One region of the Kitasatospora sp. NPDC038210 genome, then DNA from elsewhere that is predicted to be linked to it. Evidence: riboswitches for the same ligand, from Rfam matches in the RefSeq annotation. Region 1 holds a riboswitch; each other region holds the start of a gene.
What was found. A riboswitch is a leader RNA that binds a small molecule or an ion and turns the genes downstream of it on or off. The one in region 1 is predicted to bind cyclic di-AMP.
Positions count from the first base shown of each region.

Region 2: linked by a shared signal. The riboswitch ahead of ACZ7KX_RS32065 (transglycosylase family protein) and the one ahead of ACZ7KX_RS12355 (NlpC/P60 family protein) in region 1 are both predicted to bind cyclic di-AMP.
Region 3: linked by a shared signal. The riboswitch ahead of ACZ7KX_RS06370 (transglycosylase family protein) and the one ahead of ACZ7KX_RS12355 (NlpC/P60 family protein) in region 1 are both predicted to bind cyclic di-AMP.

Region 1 is NZ_JBVJYK010000005.1:149,757-155,527, reverse strand. It holds gene ACZ7KX_RS12360 (C40 family peptidase) at 1-612, opposite strand, end outside; gene ACZ7KX_RS12355 (NlpC/P60 family protein) at 835-1,956, opposite strand; cyclic di-AMP (ydaO/yuaA leader) riboswitch at 1,967-2,120, opposite strand; gene ACZ7KX_RS12350 (C40 family peptidase) at 2,458-3,495, opposite strand; gene ACZ7KX_RS12345 (NYN domain-containing protein) at 3,696-4,997, opposite strand; gene ACZ7KX_RS12340 (hypothetical protein) at 5,362-5,625, opposite strand.
Region 2 is NZ_JBVJYK010000020.1:114,813-120,583, reverse strand. It holds gene ACZ7KX_RS32085 (Ppx/GppA phosphatase family protein) at 1-156, opposite strand, end outside; partial or broken gene ACZ7KX_RS32080 (DUF501 domain-containing protein) at 345-884, opposite strand; gene ACZ7KX_RS32075 (FtsB family cell division protein) at 856-1,338, opposite strand; gene eno (phosphopyruvate hydratase) at 1,478-2,764, opposite strand; gene ACZ7KX_RS32065 (transglycosylase family protein) at 3,024-3,827, opposite strand; cyclic di-AMP (ydaO/yuaA leader) riboswitch at 3,833-4,000, opposite strand; gene ACZ7KX_RS32060 (cytochrome P450 family protein) at 4,244-5,680, opposite strand.
Region 3 is NZ_JBVJYK010000002.1:653,618-659,388, reverse strand. It holds gene ACZ7KX_RS06385 (ATP-binding protein) at 1-316, shown strand, start outside; gene ACZ7KX_RS06380 (DUF397 domain-containing protein) at 693-956, opposite strand; gene ACZ7KX_RS06375 (sirohydrochlorin chelatase family protein) at 1,516-2,475, shown strand; cyclic di-AMP (ydaO/yuaA leader) riboswitch at 2,944-3,105, shown strand; gene ACZ7KX_RS06370 (transglycosylase family protein) at 3,113-4,351, shown strand; gene ACZ7KX_RS06365 (hypothetical protein) at 4,651-4,854, shown strand; gene ACZ7KX_RS06360 (LacI family DNA-binding transcriptional regulator) at 4,967-5,771, opposite strand, start outside.

The DNA of each region.
Region 1 (5,771 bases):
GGCCCGCTCGGCGGCGTCGAGGCCGTTGAGCAGCTTCTGCGCCCTGGCCAGCCGCTGCTGGATCTGCTGCTTGCCGTCGGCGAGCGAGCGGCGGGCCTGGTCGAGCTCGGCGAGCTTTCCGGTGGCCTCCGTCCGCCGCTGGTCGAGCCGGCGCTGGCGGGTGACCAGCTCGTGCAGCGTCTCCTGCTGCCGCTGCGACGCCTGGCCCATGGTGCGGGCGCGGGCGAGGTAGCCCTCCGGGTCGGGGGACAGCATCAGCTGGGCGGTCTGGGTCATCCCGCCGCCGCGGTACTCGGCCCCGGCGACGGTCGCCAGGTCGCCGCGCAGCTCGTTGAGCTGGTCCTGGGCGACGGCGATCTCGCCCTGCAGGATCGTGGTCTCCCCCTGGAGCCGGCGCTGGGCCTCCTGTGCGGCGTTGTACTGCTCGGACGCCTGCTCGGCCTCGTCGTAGAGCTGCTCGACCTGCGCCTGGACGTCCTTGCGGTCGGCCGGGTCCGGGCTGCCGGGGGCGGCGTGGGCGCCGCCGCCGGTCGCCACGCCCAGCGCGGTGGTGGCGGCCGCCGTCAGCACCAGTGCACGGGCGAGCAGTTGGGAACGGCGGTGCACGGGCACGGCAGCGGCTCCAATCCTGCGGCGCGGCCCCGCGGCCGCCCGTGGCGGGCGGCCGTCGAGCGGGAGTCCGGTGGCAGACGTTAGCGAGTCCGGGCAAGCGAGTCCAAACCCCTACGGACCCGAATATTTGACCCTCAATCGGACATCAGCCCGAGCAGCCGCCAACGCCGCAGGCCCGGCCTTCCGTGGTGGAAGACCGGGCCTGGGAGGAGCCGAACGGGATCAGACCCGCACGATGCCGCTCAGCGGCATGTTGGTGACGGCCTCGTAGCGGACCGAAGCACCCGGCTTGGGGGCGTGCAGCACCTGGCCGTTGCCGGCGTAGATGCCGACGTGGTGGGCGTCCCCGTAGAAGATCAGCAGGTCGCCGGGCTGGGCCTGGGACAGGTCGGTGCCGATCCGGGTGCCGGCGTGGGCCTGCTCCTGCGAGGTGCGCGGCAGCGACACGCCGACCTGGTTGAACGCCCAGACCATCAGGCCGGAGCAGTCGAAGGAGCTCGGGCCGGTGGCGCCCCACACGTACGGGCTGCCGACCTTGGAGGCGGCGGCGGAGAGCGCGGCGGCACCGCGCGAGCTGCCCGGGGCGGGGAGCTTGCCGGCCGGCGTGGAGGACGGCGCGGAGAGGTCGGTGCGGCTGTTGTCGCGCGAGGCGCGGTCGGCGTTCTGCTGCGCCTTCGCGGCGGCGTCGGCCTGGGCCTTGGCGTCGGCGGCGGCCTTCTCCTCGGCCGCGCGCAGCGCCTGGCGCTCCTGCTCGGTCAGGGTGTTGAGCAGGTCCTGGGCGGCCTTCAGCTTGGCCTGGACCTCGTCCTTGGAGGCCTTCAGCTGCTGGGTGGTCGACTCCAGCTCGGCGAGCTTGCCCTGGGCCTCGGTGCGGTCCTGGTCGAGCTTGCGCTGCTGCTCCTGGAGCTGCTTCAGCTGGTTCTTCTGGGTGTCACCGGCCTGGTTCAGCGCACCGGCCTGGTTGAGGAAGTTGTCCGGGCTGGACGAGAACATCAGCTGGACGGTCGGGGATATGCCGCCGTTGCGGTACTGCTCCCCGGCGATCTCGGCGAGTCCGCCCTGCAGCTCGGTCACCTGGGCCTGCTGACGGGCCACCTGGTCCTGCAGGCCGGCGACCTGCTTCTCCAGGGTCTGCTGCTTCTCCTGGGCGGCGTTGTACTGCTCGGTCGCCACCTCGGCCTGCTCGTTGAGCTGGTCGACCTGCTCCTTGACCTGGTCCTTGGTCGGCTGCGGGTCGGCGTGGGCGCCGGACTGCGCGGAGAGGGCGACGGCAGCGGCGGCGACACCGGTCAGGATCGAGACCCGGGCGCGACTTGCTGGCTTGGGACGACGATGGGACGCCACGAAGGCGGGCTCCTTCTTCCTACGTCCGCCTACCGGGTGAGCTGACGGGTTCGGGCCGGAAGCATGCCCTACGACGCCTCACGGCCGTTCCAGCGGCCGACCTGGCGCCGATTCACCCCGGAGGAACGTGGTTCCCCGGCTCCGCTCCGCAGCGCCCCCTACCACTGGGCTCCCCTGTCGGGCAGTCGCTTCGACCTGCCCCGCTGCCTCGCGAACTCGGCGGTAACCACCGCCGCCACCCTGGCTGGGTGATCGACAGTGCGGTGGTTCGAAGCATGACCCTAGTAACTGAACCGTGATCGGTTCAAATCCTTGTCAGAAAAAAGACGGAGGATTACCCAAGTTCTTTTGTGAAAATGACCGATGGTGATCACAGCCGCACGCAAGGCTGATCAGGTCTCACCCGCCGCTCGCGAAACGGTCGAAAACCCGAACGCCACCCCGTCGGAGGTGGCGCGGATCACAGGGGCCCGGACGGGGCCTCCGGAGGGTGTCGGGCCGTCAGACCCGGCGGATGGTGTTGATCGGCATCGCGTCGGCCTTCATCACCTTCACCACGTCACCGGTGTGCGGCGCGTGGACCACCATGCCGTTGCCGATGTACATCCCGACGTGGTGCATGTCGCCGCCGTAGATGACCAGGTCGCCGGGCTGGGCCGCGGCCAGTCCCGGCACCGCGGTGCCGTAGTGGCCCTGCTCCTGCGAGGTGCGCGGCAGCGAGACGCCGGCCTGGCCGTACGCCCAGAGCATCAGGCCGGAGCAGTCGAAGGTGCTCGGACCGGTGGCGCCCCACACGTACGGCGAGCCCTGCTTGCTCATCGCCTTGGCGACGGCCACCGCGGCGTACCCGCTGGCCGGCGGCAGGTTGCTCAGGTCGACCCGGTCGCTGCCGCGCGAGGCCCGGTCGTCCTGCGCCTGCTGGGCCTTCAGCGCGGTGCGCTCGGCGGCGCTGAGCGAGTTCAGCAGGTCCTGGGCGGCCTGCAGCTTGGTGTTGACGTCCGCCTTGGCCTGGTTCAGGTCCTTGGTGGTGCTGTCCAGCGAGGCCAGCACGGCGGCCGCCTCGGCCTTCTCCTGGTCCAGCCGGCGCTGCTCGTCCAGCAGCGCCTTGAGCGCCTCGGCCTGGGTGGTGCTGGCCTGCTGGACCGTCGAGGCCTTCTCCAGGTAGCCCGACGGGTCGGAGGAGAGCATCAGCTGGACGGACGGGTCGATGCCGCCGCTGCGGTACTGGTCGCCGGCCACCTCGGCCAGGCCGCCCTGCAGCTGGGTCATCTGCTCCTGGCCGCGGGCCACCTGGTCCTGCAGCTGGTCCGCCTGCTTGCGCAGCTGGTCGGCCCGCTCCTTGGCGCCGTTGTACTTCTCGGCCGCCTGCTCCTGCTCCTCCTGGAGCTGGTCGATCTGCGCCTTGACGTCCGTTTTGTTCGGCTGCGGCGCGGCGTGCGCGGCCACCTGGGCGGAGAGGGCGACCGCGGTCGCAGCGGCAGCGGTGAGCACGGAGATCCGCGCGCGGCTCGGCTGCTTGGGACGGCGGTGGGAGGCCAAGGGACCGGCTCCTTCTTCCAACGGGCTCACCCGATCGGATGAGGTTCCGGAAAATAGGTTTGACGCCAGACCCTAGTGCGGATCTATTCGCTTTGCCACTCCCCCGAAGGCGTGAACCCCGTTCACCACACCGGCTTCACCGCACCCGCACACGGTCGGGGACGCGGCGCTGACCAGGTGTCATCCTAGCGGGCCGACGCTCAGGGCCGTGCCAGCCGGTTCAGCAGCAGCACCGACGCCACCGGGCGTGCGCCCGCCTTCCGCACGCCCTCCGCGACCTCCCGGTCAGCGGAGACCACCACCACCGGACGGCCCTGCGGCTCGGCCCGCACCAGACGGCGGATCAGCTCGTCCGCGGTCTCCCCGGTCCGGCTGAACCGCACCCGGACCCCGCGCGGCGGCGCCATGATCACCGGAACGTCCAGGTCCTGGCCGTCGAACACACAGGTGACCTCCGCCTGGGTGCGCTGGGCCAGCATCGCCAGCCCGCCCAGCAGCCGGATCCGCTGCTGCTCCAGCGGCAGCGTCGGATAGCCGGTCTTGGTCACGTTGTAGCCGTCCACCACCAGGTGCACCTGCGGGATCGCCAGCAGCTGGTCCAGCAGCGCCGGGTCGTCCTCGGCCAGCCCGCGCCGCGCCACGTCGTGCGGCGAGGCCGCGCCCGGCACCACCGCCTCCACCAGGTCCGCCGGGCGGATCTGGGCGACCGGCAGCGCCAGCTCCCGCTGCAGGCCCTGGGCCGACTGCAGCACGGTGTCCAGCAACAGCCGCAGCCGCATGTCCTCGACGCTTCGCCCCTCGCGGGCCGACCGGCGGCCCTGCTCGGCGGCGTTCTCCAGCTCCGAGAGCCGGTGCTTGAGCCGCCGCGCCTCGGTCTCGGCCGCGCTGCGCTCGGCGGCGCCCTGGGCCCTCGCCGCCTCCAGCTCCCCGGCCACCCGACGCGTCTCGGCCTGCGCCCGGCGGGTGTCGCTCTCCAGCGACCGCACCTTCTTGCGCAGCGACTCGGCCTCCCGCCGGACGCCCTCGAACTCCACGCGCTGCCGGTCCAGGTCCGCCCGCGCGGTGGCCCGCACCTCGGCCAGCTCGGCCTGCAGCTTCTCCACCAGCCGGGTCGCCTCCGCGGCCGCGTCCTCGGCGCCGGCCCGCTCGGCCTCCTCGCCGGCCTCGGCGACCAGCCGGCTCCAGCCCGCCGAGCGCACCAGGTAGGCGGCGGCCGCGACGTCCATCGGATCGGCGGCGCCGGGGACGCTGCCCGACTCCAGCGCCCTCACCAGGTCCGGCTGTCCCAGCCGCAGCCGCTCCGCTATCCGCACCCGGAAGGCCGGCTCCGCCTCCAGCGCGGCCGCCAGCGCGGTGGCCGCGTACTTGGCGCGCCGCGCGGGGGTGAACTTCACGTACTGACGCAGGCTCTGCGGGAGTTCGCCCGGCGGCAGTCCGCCCAGCGCGTCCGAGGCCAGCCCGACCACCCGTCGGCGCACTCCCTCGGGCAGCGGCCGGTCCAGCTTCTCGGCGCCGCGCTCCGACGCGGCCCCGGAGGCGTCGGAGGACTCGGCCGGGTCTGCCGGGCCGGACGAAGCGGTCTGCGCCCCGACGGCACCGGGTCCGCCGGCCGCCGCGTCGACGGTTCCGGACGCAGCGCCCTCCGCCGGTCCCGTCCCGGCGTCCGGCACCTGCGCCTGCGCAGCGGGCCGAAGCCCCTGCGCTTCGCCGGGCTCCTTCGCTGCGTCCACCACGTCCTCGGCTCCGATCCTGTTCTCCGGCGGGGTACGGCCGCGACCCCCCGTCGTCACGCCCCGTGCGTCTTGTTCCGTATTGTCCGGTGCGGCGGGCGGGCGCGCTGCGCGCCGCCCGCCGCACCCGCGGGCATCAGCCCTGCTCGGCCGGGGCCTCCGCGCCCTCGGCACCCGGACGGGCCACCAGCTCGACCTGGTCGACGGCGTTGCACCAGCGGCAGCGCACCGACTCGACGGTCTCGCTCAGCACCTCGGTCTCCTCGACCTTGGAGTCGCCGGCCAGGTCGAAGTGCAGGAACTCGGTCACCCGCGCGGTGCGGGTCACGTCGAACCGGGTGAGGTTGCCGCACAGGGTGCAGCGCCAGCGCGTCTCAGCAGTCAGGGCGGGGACGGTCATCGGGGGTCCTCTCGGGTGGTCCCTGCGTGGGCTAGGCGCTCCCCCCGGAGCCCCGGCGTCGGCGGCGGGAGGCGGGAATGCCCGCCCCAAGCCTATTGCCTGGGGCAACCATCGCGACCACCGGTCAGCGGAATAGCGGGGCTAGT
Region 2 (5,771 bases), on a different contig from region 1:
CGGGTGCAGCCGGCCGGTCTGGTCCACGCCCTGGCCCAGCCGGTTGACGATCATCCGGCGGTCGAGGTCGGTGATCTCCCCGGTCTCCGGGTCCAGGTCGGCGACCAGCAGCCGGATCGAGTTGGTGCCGCAGTCGATCGCGGCGACTCGGGTCATGGTCACTGCGACTCCTGCTGCCCGCCGGCGGCCCCGGCCGACCCGCCCGGGGCCGCCGCGTCCTGCGCCGCGTCCTCGGCCGGCTCCTGCGCGGCACGCTTCTTGGCGGCGCGCTCGGCGGTCTTCTGCTGCTTGGCGGCGATCACGGCGTCGTGGTCCTGACCCTTGGCGCGGTTGCGGGCGACCCGCTCACCGGCCGCCTGGACCTCGGCCGGGGAGACGCACGGGCCCTTCGCCCACCAGTCCTCCAGCATGCCGATCGCCTCGTCGCCGAGCGGGTTGACGCCCTCGCCGGCCGCCAGCGAGTGGCCGACCAGCACGTGCAGGCACTTCACCCGGTCCGGCATGCCGCCGGCGCTCGGGAAGCCCTCCAGCACCTCGATGGCGTCGCGCCGGGCGATGTAGTCCTCGTGCGCCGCCTGGTAGGCGGCGGCCAGCTCCGGGTCCTCGGCGAGCCGGGCCGTCTGGTCCTTCATGACGCCTTCCGCCTCCAGGGTGCCGATCAGCGAGGCGGCCTTGGGGCAGGTCAGGTAGTAGAGCGTCGGGAACGGCGTGCCGTCGGGCAGGCGGGGAGCCGTCTCCACGACGTCCGGGTTGCCGCACGGGCAACGGTGGGCCACGCCGCGCAGGCCGCGCGGCACCCGGCCGAGCTGGGCGGCGATGGCCGCGACGTCGGCGTCGGAGACGGCGGGGTGGTTCTCAGTGGTCATGGGGGGAGGTGTCTCCAACGGGGGACGGTGGGAGCGAAAGGGGGGTGCCGGGGGCCGGCGCGGCGGTGTCGGCGGCGTCGACCGAGTCCCAGATGCTGGTGTACCAGGGCTTGGCGGCCGTCGCCTGACCGGCGGCCACCCCGGTGGCGGGGGCGCCGGCGGCGGACGAGGAGGGCTTGGCGGAGGCCTGGCCGGCCGGATCCACCGCGATGTACGGGGTCTCCCCCGGCACCGCGTAGTGCAGCCGGGCGCGCGCCTGCGCCTTGACGTACTCCGGGTCCTGCCAGCGGGCCCGGTCCCGGCGCAGCTGCTCGACCTGCTGGCGCACGTGGTCGGCCTTCGCCCGCTGGGCGGAGATCTCGGCGCGCTGGGAGATGAACTGCCGCGTCGGGTAGGCGAGGATCGCCACCAGCGAGCACAGCACCAGGACGAGGACGGTCGCCCGGCTCGTGAACCGAGGCCGGGCCGCCAAGCCCGGGATCCTCCAGCCTGCCATCTCCCGTATCCCCTCCTGGTCGCGACGGTGCCCCGCCGTCCACCCTACGGGGTGGACGGCGGGGCACCGGTCAGGCTTGCGCTACCGGGAGCGCTCGGCCCTCGACCTCGCGGTCTCAGCCCTCGTGCTTGAAGCGCGGGAAGGCGCCGCGGCCGGCGTACTCGGCGGCGTCGTCGAGGATCTCCTCGATGCGCAGCAGCTGGTTGTACTTGGCGACGCGCTCGGAGCGGGCCGGGGCACCGGTCTTGATCTGGCCGCAGTTGGTGGCGACGGCCAGGTCGGCGATGGTGACGTCCTCGGTCTCGCCGGAGCGGTGCGACATCATGCAGCGGTAGCCGTTGCGCTGGGCCAGCTCGACGGCGTCCAGGGTCTCGGTCAGCGAGCCGATCTGGTTCACCTTCACCAGCAGCGCGTTGGCGGTGCCGGTCTCGATGCCCTTGGCCAGGCGGGCCGGGTTGGTGACGAACAGGTCGTCGCCGACCAGCTGGACCTTGTCGCCCAGCTTGACGGTCATGGCCTTCCAGCCGTCCCAGTCCGACTCGTCCAGCGGGTCCTCGATGGAGACCAGCGGGTAGGCGGCGACCAGCTCGGCGTAGTACTCGATGAGCTCGGCGGCCGAGAGGGCCTTGCCCTCGAACTGGTAGGCGCCGTCCTGGTAGAACTCGGAGGCGGCGACGTCCAGGGCCAGCGCGACGTCACGGCCGGGCACGTAGCCGGCCTTCTGGATGGCCTCGGTGATCAGGTCCAGGGCCTCGCGGTTGCTGTCCAGGTTCGGCGCGAAGCCGCCCTCGTCGCCCAGGCCGGTGGACAGCCCGCGCTCCTTCAGCACGCCCTTGAGGGTGTGGTAGACCTCGACGCCCCAGCGGACGGCCTCGGAGAAGGACTCCGCGCCGATCGGGGCGATCATGAACTCCTGGATGTCGACGTTGGAGTCCGCGTGCGAGCCGCCGTTGAGGATGTTCATCATCGGGACCGGCAGGACGTGCGCGTTCGGGCCGCCCAGGTAGCGGAACAGCGGCAGGTCGCTGGCCTCGGAGGCGGCGTGCGCGACGGCCAGCGAGACGCCCAGGATGGCGTTGGCCCCGAGCGAGGACTTGTCCGGGGTGGCGTCCAGGTCCAGCATGGCCTGGTCGATCAGGCGCTGCTCGGTGGCGTCGTAGCCGACCAGCTCCGGGCCGATCTGCTCGATGACGGCGAGGACGGCCTTCTCCACGCCCTTGCCGAAGTAGCGGTTCTTGTCGCCGTCGCGCAGCTCCAGGGCCTCGAAGGCACCGGTGGAGGCACCCGACGGGACAGCGGCACGACCCGTGCTGCCGTCGTCGAGGCCGACCTCGACCTCGACCGTGGGGTTGCCGCGGGAGTCGAGGATCTCACGGGCTACGACGACATCGATGGACGGCACGAGGCATCTCCTTGCGGAAGCAGGGTCCCGCTGACGGTGGCGCTGTCGGCGGGACGATTGCGGAGTCGTTACGGACCAGAGCCTAACCGCCCGGGCTCTCCAGGCCACGTCGGCCTCGGTCCCGTCTCAGCGTGTGGCCCCGCTACCCACCGGTAGTTCACCTGCTTGTCCCACCGGAGCGGGCGAATGCGGACGAAGGGGGCCGGCCGGACCGACCCCCTGTCACGCGTGTCGCCGGTGCCGCCAGGGACACGCCGGCTCAGCCGAGGTGCAGCACCTGGCCGGGCAGGATCAGGTCCGGGTCGCCGCCGACGGTGGAGCGGTTCTGCTCGTACAGCGCGTGCCAGCCGCCGGACACGCCCTGGGTGGCGGCGATGCTCGACAGCGTGTCACCGGCGTGGACGGTGTAGTCGTGGCCGGTCTGCGCGGCCGGGGCCGGCTGCGCGGGGCGCGGGGCCGCGTGCTTGGGGACGTACTGCTGCGCCGACTGGTCGACGGGCTTCTCGGCCTGCGCGGGGGCGGCGTGCTTCGGGGCCTGCTTCTGGACGGGCTTCGCGGCCGGCTTCTCGGCGGGCTTCTGGACCGGCTTCTCGGCCGGCTTCTGGGCCTGCCGCTTGGGCGTCTGCTGCTGCGGAGCCGACTGCGGCTTGGAGTCCGAGGAGGTGTCGACGGACGCCGGGGCACCGCCCTTGGTCAGGCCGGCCTTGACGGAGCAGACCGGCCAGGCGCCGGGACCCTGCGAGGCGAGCACCTTCTCGGCGATCGAGATCTGCTGCGCCTTGCTGGCCTGGTTGGCCTGCGCCGCGTACGAGGTGCCGCCGTACGCCTTCCAGGTGCTGGAGGTGAACTGCAGGCCGCCGTAGTAGCCGTTGCCGGTGTTGATGCTCCAGTTGCCGCCGCTCTCGCACTGGGCGACGGCGTCCCAGGTGGAGACCGGGGCGGCGGAGGCACCGGTGGCGGTGAGGAGCGGCATCGCGAGTCCGACGCCGGCCACACCGGCGACGGCGATGGCCTTCTCGGCCTGGGTGCGACGACGGTGACGGCCAGTTCCAACGAACAGCATGAAGAGGTCCCTCTCCGCACGCCTGCGAGGTGAGCTGTCGGGTTCGGACCGGGAGGTGGCCCGGCCGCCGTGCGCGGAAACGATTCCGCTCGGGCGGCTTCACCCCAAGCCGTGGGGAACGGCAACAAACCTGGTTCCCCCGCCCCTGCCCAGGGTTCTGGTCGGTTTCCCGTGACGCGGCGGGCAGGATTCGGCGTTCCGCGCACGAGGTCCGCAGCTGCGAACTCCAGGGAGAGTAGACAGATCTTCAGACCGATCACAAGCTCATATCCCGGATATCACACAGAAATTACGGCGTGTGTCCGATCGCCTACCAACGGCGCCACTATGTCCGCGTTGATGGGTTTTCACACCCCTCCGGAAGCCGGCCGGGCGACGTTCCGTCAGCGCGCCGCCCGGCGTTCCGCCACCTCGCGTCAGTTCGCCGGGGGCGCGGAAGGAGCGTGCGGCGGCGTATGCGGGGAGCGGCTCTCCGGAGTGAATTCGACCGGGAGTTCCCGCAGGCCACGCATGATCAGACCGCCCCGCCAGCGCAGATTCTCCGGGCTTTCCGCGAGCTGCAGATCGGGCAGCCGGGAAAGCAGCGTGGCCAGTGCGGCACGCCCCTCCAAACGGGCCAGCGGGGCGCCGATGCAGTAGTGGATGCCGTGCCCGAACCCCAGGTGCGGATTGTCCGTCCGGGCCAGGTCCAGGGTGTTCTCGTCCGCGAACCGGGCCGGATCGCGGTCCGCGGCGGCCAGCACCACCAGCACCGGATCGCCGACCGGGATGTCCACCCCGCCGATGGTCACCGGACGCGTCGCGAACCGCCAGGTCGCCAGCTCCACCGGCCCGTCGTAGCGGAGGAGTTCCTCGATGCCCGTCTCCAGCAGCGCGCTCTCCCCGCGCGCCACCGACTCCTGCAGCAACCGGCGCTGGTCCGGGTTGCGCAGCAGCGCGTACGTCCCGTTGCCGATCAGGTTCACGGTCGTCTCGAAACCCGCGAAGAGGAGGATGAAGGCCATCGCCGCGGCCTCGTTCTCGGTCAGGTGCTCGCCGTGGTCGCTCGCGCGGATCAGGCCCGAGATCAAGTCGTCCCCGAGGTCCGCCCGCTTGCGGTGGATCAGCTCCAGCAGGTACGCCCGCATCCGCTTCACCGCCCGCCCCACGCCGCCCCGTTGGCCGCCGCCGTGCCGGATCATCATCCCGGCCCAGTCGCGGAAATCGTCCTGGTCCTCGGCCGGCACGCCCAGCATGTCGCAGATCGCGTAGATGGGGAGCGGGAAGGCGAACTCGTGGATCAGGTCCGCCGAGCCGCGCTGCGCGAAGCCGTCGATCAGCCGGTCGGTGAGCTGCTGCACCCGCGGCTCGAACTCGGCCACCCGGCGCGGGGTGAACGCCTTCGACACCAGGCGGCGCAGCCGGGTGTGGTCCGGCGGGTCGATGTTCAGCAGGTGCGTCATCAGGTCCGCCTGCCGCTCCCCCGGAATGCCCACCCGGCCGGTGCGGTGCGCCTGCTCGCTGTGGTGCGCCGGGTTCTTCGAAAGCCGGGCGTCCGCGAGCGCCTGCCGGGCGTCCGCGTACCTGGTCACCAGCCAGGCCTCGACGCCGCTCGGCAGCTTGGTGCGGTGCACCGGGGCGTGCTCGCGCAGCCAGGCGTAGGCGGGGTACGGATCGGCGGCGAACTCCCAGGTGAACAGCTGCGGAGCGGCGACGTCGGACTGCGGAACTTCGGCCCCGGGCTGCGGAGCGGCGACGTCCGACTGCGGGGCGGCGGCGTCCGACGGGGTGGCTGCGGGCCGGGCGGGATCTGCGGGCGCGGTTGCGTCGGACGCGGTGGCTGCGGGCCGGGCGGGGTCGGGCTGAGCTGGCATGGGTCGACCGTATCCGCTGGGTGCGCTCCCCCTCCGCCGACGGCTCGCGACCCCCGTGACAACGGCGTACGACGGGCGCGCCAACACTCCG
Region 3 (5,771 bases), on a different contig from region 1:
GCTGCCGATCCGAATAAGCCTCGTGCACCGCGCGCCCCAGGTGGTCTGCGCCGTGAGCGATCCGAGCAGCGTTGGACCGGTGGCGCGGGAGGCGGACTTCGTCGCCGAATCCGGCCGCGGGCTGCACCTGGTGGAGTCGTTCAGCCGCTCCTGGGGCTGGCACCCGCTGGGCAGCGGCAAGGTGGTCTGGGCCCTGTTCGAGGCGGAGCCGACGGGCGGCCCGCTGGACGGACACCCGGAGATCGGTGGACGCGGGGCGCTCGACGCACTCGGCGGCCCGGTCGACATCGGTGGACGGCACCGGCGCTCGGCCTAGCGCCCCGCGGCACGTGGCGAGCAGCGCCCGACGCCGTGCGGTCGATCGGGGAACCGGCCCGGCGATCGGTCGGAGGACCCGCTCGGCGATCGGCCGGAGGACCGGCCCGGCGGTGGTCGGTCGAGTGGTCGACCCGGAACGCCTTCCCGCACCAGGCCCTGCAGCGAGCCGGACGGCGGACGGAGCGGCCGGTCGAGGGAAGCCCCGGGAGGACCACGCCCCGGGCCCCTGCGCCAGGCCCCGTCATCACTTCGCCCCGGCGGCGACCGGTACGGTCGGAGAAGGCGGAGAAGTCGGAGGAGACGACCGAAAAGACAAAGGCCGTCGCGGTGTCGGCACCCACGACGGCCCCCCGATGGTGAAGCACGGCGGCCGGTCAGACCGCCAGGTGGTCGAACTCCCCGTCCTTGGCCCCCAGCAGCAGGGCGGCGATCTCGGCCCGGGTGTAGATGAGGGCCGGACCGTCCGGGAAGCGCGAGTTGCGCATCGCGACGTCGCCGCCCGGCAGGGCCGCGAACTCGACGCAGTTGCCCTGGGAGTTGCTGTGCCGGCTCTTCTGCCAGACCACCCCCGTGAGATCGGCCGCGGCCATCCCGTTGTAGGTGTCGTGCGAGTCGTGTGTGTTCTGCGAGTCGTGCATAGAAGTCTCCCGAAGAGCTCCGGAGTTGTCGTCCAGCGCGGCGCCCCCGGCACCGCCGAACGAACGGACCGGCCCCGTACCGGCCCGGCACAACGCCTCACTTGACGCGATGATAGCTGCAGTGCACGTGCATCAGCACGGGACATTGCAGGTGCACGAGGCCTTTCACCCGCAGCCCCGAACTCTTCACGGGGCCTTCTCCTGACGGTACGTAAACGGACATAGCCGACTGAATCACCGGGGTCGCGATAACCGGCCGTGAGCGGCCCCCCGCTTAATGTTGATCTTCGAATGCCGGGAGTCGCACCGCCGTGACCCTCCGTCAGGCGACCTCCGGGCTGTGAGACATCTCACGCGCCGCGACTGCAACGCCGCACCCCGTCCGGCACGTCCAGGCAATGAGCCGCGCCCGCACGGGGATTGGGTGTGGAATGTCCGGATTGTAGGCAAACCACCCGAACCCGATGCGGCGGACACACCGGGTTCGCACAGCGGCCGCGCGAAACCCGTACGGCAGCCGACTGCAGGCCGGACGGGCAGATGTCCTACGATCTCCGGCATGAGCACCGCAGCCATTCCGGGCGCGCCACTGCCCGTCCGCACTCCAGGCTCCCGTGCGCGGGGGCGCCACCGTCGTCCCGAGCGCCCCGAGATTCCGACCGGCGCGCCGGCCCTGGTGCTCGCCGTGCCCACGGCCGCCGGGCCCGAGTCCCGCTCGGTCGTCGAGGAGCTGCTCTCCATCGTCCGCAGCGAGCAGAACGGCGTCCAGGCCGCGGTCGGCTACCTCCCCGGCGGCTCCGCCGAGGGTGAGGGCGGCGAGGACCGCACCGTCGCCGAGCTCCTGGCCACGGCCGCCGAGGCCGGCCTGCCGATGCCCGTCCTGGTGCCACTGGTGCCCGGTCCGCACGGCTTCCTGCCCGAACTCCACGCGCTCGCCGCCGAGTACGGCGCGCCCGTCACCGACGCGCTCGGCCCGCACCCGCTGCTCGCCGAGGCCGTCCACGTACGACTCTCCGAGGCCGGGCTGGCCCGCGCCGACCGCGCCCGGCTCTTCGCCATCGCGACCGCCGCGGACGGCGTGGTCCTGACCACCGTCGGCGGCGAGGACGCCGCCGCCGCGGCCGGCATCACCGGCGTTCTGCTGGCCGCCCGCCTGGCCGTGCCGGTCGTGGCCGCCGCGCTCGACGTGCCCGGCTCGGTGGCCGCGGCCGTCGACCACCTCAAGGAGACCGGCTCCCAGCGCCCGGCGCTGGCCCCGCTGGTGATCGGGCCGGAGGCCGACTCCGAGCTGCTCGCCGCGGCCGCCGAGGAGACCGGCTGCCCGTCGGCGGCGCCGCTGGGCGCGTACCCGACCGTCGGCCAGCTGATCGCCTCGACCTACCTGGCCGCGCTGCCCGCACCGTCCGCGGAGGACCTGGCGCGGGCCGAGGCGGAGGCGGCGGCCGCCGCCGAGGCCGAGGGGGTCGTGGAGGGCGCCCGTGGCGCCCACGCGGCCGCCGAGGAGCCTGCCGGACAGTAGCGGACACCGCGCGCCCGTCGGCGCGCACACGGGGCCCGGAACGGCTTGCGTTCCGGGCCCTTCGCTTTGCCCGCTTTCCCGCTCTTGCGGCGTACGGGAGTTACCGGAGTTAAGCGAACAATGAATGGAATGTCCGTTCTGCCGCTGTTTGCCGGGGAATGGCGAGCGCACTCCGGGGCGCTCGAATCACGTCCGCTCCGCCGGTTGGACCGGTGCGCCGTTTCGCGCTTCGACACACCGTCATGCCATTCCTGAGGCAAAGACAGTTGTGGGCATCCGCAATCGCATTGCCGAAAAACGATCATTTACGATCATGATTAGCCGCCAATTTGGCACTTCCTGCTAATCCGTGATGCGCGTCACAGCTATTTGCAGTTTGAACTTAAGTCTGCTTAACGTGCTCCCCGTTCGTGACCACACGGACCCAGTTCATCCGCGACGCCGAGTCCTGCCGTCGGATGTCCTGGCAGCGCGAAAACGCACCACGGCAGGAGCGGGGGACCCACAGGTAAGTCGCCCCGGACCGCTCCCAGGAACGGTTCAGGGCTAGGGGTGAAGCCGCGCTCACGCGCGGCCGGGCAACTCCGGCCCGAATCCGACAGCTCACCTCGCAGGCGTGGGAGAGGACCGCGTCTTCATGCTGCCCACCAACGGCACCCGTCTGTCCAGCCGCACCCGCCGCGTGATCGCCGCCATCGGCGTCGCGGGCGTCGGCCTCACCGTCCCGTGCCTCGTCTCCGGCACCGCCTCCGCCGCCTCCGTCGCGACCTGGGACAAGGTCGCCCAGTGCGAGAGCAGCGGCAACTGGAGCATCAACACCGGCAACGGCTTCTACGGCGGCCTGCAGTTCACCCAGAGCACCTGGTCCGCCTTCGGCGGCACCGCCTACGCCTCGCGCGCCGACCTGGCCACCAAGGACCAGCAGATCGCCGTCGCGGAGAAGGTCCTCGCCTCGCAGGGCCCCGGTGCCTGGCCCGTCTGCTCGGTCAAGGCCGGCCTGACCAAGGGCGGCACGCCCGCCGCCGTCGACACCTCGGCCGCTGCCGCTCCGGCCGCCCCGGCTGCCAAGCCCGCCCAGACCCCGGCCCCGGCGGCCAAGCCCGCCAAGCCGGCCGCGCCCGCCCAGGACGCCGCCGACTCTGCCGCCGGCACCTGGGCCCAGAGGCACCAGCAGGCCGCCCAGAGCGACGACTACACCGTGGTCGAGGGCGACTGGCTGTCCTCGATCGCGGACAAGCACAACGTCCAGGGCGGCTGGGAGCGGCTGTACGAGCTCAACCGCAGCACCCTGACCGACGGCCCGAACACCATCTACCCGGGCCAGCACCTGACCTTCGGTGACCACGGCCAGACCCAGCAGTCCGCCTCCTCGGACAAGTCCGGCTCGGACTTCACCTGGTTCAACCGCTCGCAGAAGTCCGGTCAGTCCGCGAACGGCGGTTCCGTGAACGCCAAGCCGGTCGCCCAGACCCAGACCCCGGCCGCCCAGGCCCCGGCGCAGGCCCCGGCCGCCAGCGGCAGCATGGCCGCCGCGGTCGCCTTCGCCGAGTCCAAGGTCGGCCAGGCGTACGTCTACGGCGGCACCGGCAACGGCGGCTGGGACTGCTCCGGCCTGACCCAGGCCGCCCTGCGCGCCGCCGGCATCTCCGTCCCGCGCGTCGCCGCCGACCAGGCCGCCGCCAGCACCCACGTCTCGCTGGACAGCCTGCAGCCGGGCGACCTGCTGTTCTGGTCCAACAACGGCAAGGACTCGGGCGTCTACCACGTCGCGATCTACGTCGGTGGCGGCAAGTACGTCGAGGCCGCCAACCCGAGCGCGGGTGTGCGCGAGCAGACCGTCGCCAACTGGGCCCCGGACTTCGCCGGCCGGGTCTGAGCACGGCGAGACGGCTGACGGCAGGCAGCAGGCAGCAGGCAGCAGGCAGCCGACTGCTCGTCGCTGACGGACTTCAGACGACCGCTGACGGATGACAGCTGACAGCTGACAGCTGACAGATTTCAATATCTGTCATCCGTCGTCCGCAGATCGCGGGTCGTCGGCCGCCACCGAACACTGATCACCCGCCACCCCCGGGGAAGAGTCTGGTCGCTCCTCCCCGGGGGTCGCGGCGTATCCCCGTGGTGGAACCGGACCCGAACGGGCATGCTGCTGCTCTGCACCCGAGGAGGAGTCACATGGCCCAGGTCACCGTCACGCTCGACGCGAACCTCGCGATCGACGCGATGATGCTCTCCGGTACCAAGAACCCGCAGGACGCCGTCGAACTGGTCCTGCGCGACTACCTGGCCCGCGGCCGCCGCACCGAGGCCCGCACCGGCGACCCGGCCGACGGCAACCGCCTCGCCCAGGACCGCACCACCGACACCGAGCACGGCTGAGGGCAGTCGAGATCTGCCGAGCGCTGCCGAGCAGGGCCGCACACAGGCACGCCGAAGGGCCCCGGAGAGCAACTGCCCTCCGGGGCCCTTCCCTCGGCCCTGCGGCCGGCGCTCAGCGCGCGCAGGCCCCGGTGGACCCGCGCATCACCAGCTCCGGCTGGAACATGAACTCGCCGCGCTGGACGGCGTTCCCGCCGACCTCCTCCAGCAGCGCGTCCACCGCCGCCGTGGCCATCGCCTCGACCGGCTGGCGGATCGTGGTCAACGGCGGTTCGGTGAAGGCGATCAGCGGCGAGTCGTCGAACCCGACCACCGACACGTCCTGCGGCACCGACAGGCCGCGCTGCCGCACCGCCCTGATCGCCCCGAGCGCCATCATGTCGCTCCCGCAGACGATCGCCGTGCAGCCCTTGTCGAGCAGCGCGCCGGCCGCCGCGTGTCCGCCCTCCACGCTGAACAGCGTGTGGTGGACGAGGTTCTCGGCCTCCTCCTGGGTACGCCCGAGCACCTCCCGCATCGCCGCCGTGAAGCCTTCTATCTTGCGCAGCACGGGCACGTACCGGCGCTGCCCGACGGCCAGCCCGATCCGCTCGTGGCCGAGTTCGGCCAGGTGCTGGACGGCCATCCACATCGCGGCCCGGTCGTCCGGCGAGATGAACGGCGCGTCGATCTTCTCGCTGAAGCCGTTGATCAGCACGAACGGCACCCCGCGCCCGGCCAGTCGCGCGTAGCGGTCGTGGTCGGCCGTGGTGTCGGCGTGCAGTCCGGAGACGAAGACGATGCCCGCCACGCCCCGGTCGACCAGCATCTCCACCAGTTCGTCCTCGGTGGATCCGCCCGGTGTCTGGGTGCACAGCACCGGCGTGAAGCCGTGCCGGCTGAGCACCTGCTCGATCACCTGCGCCAGTGCCGGGAAG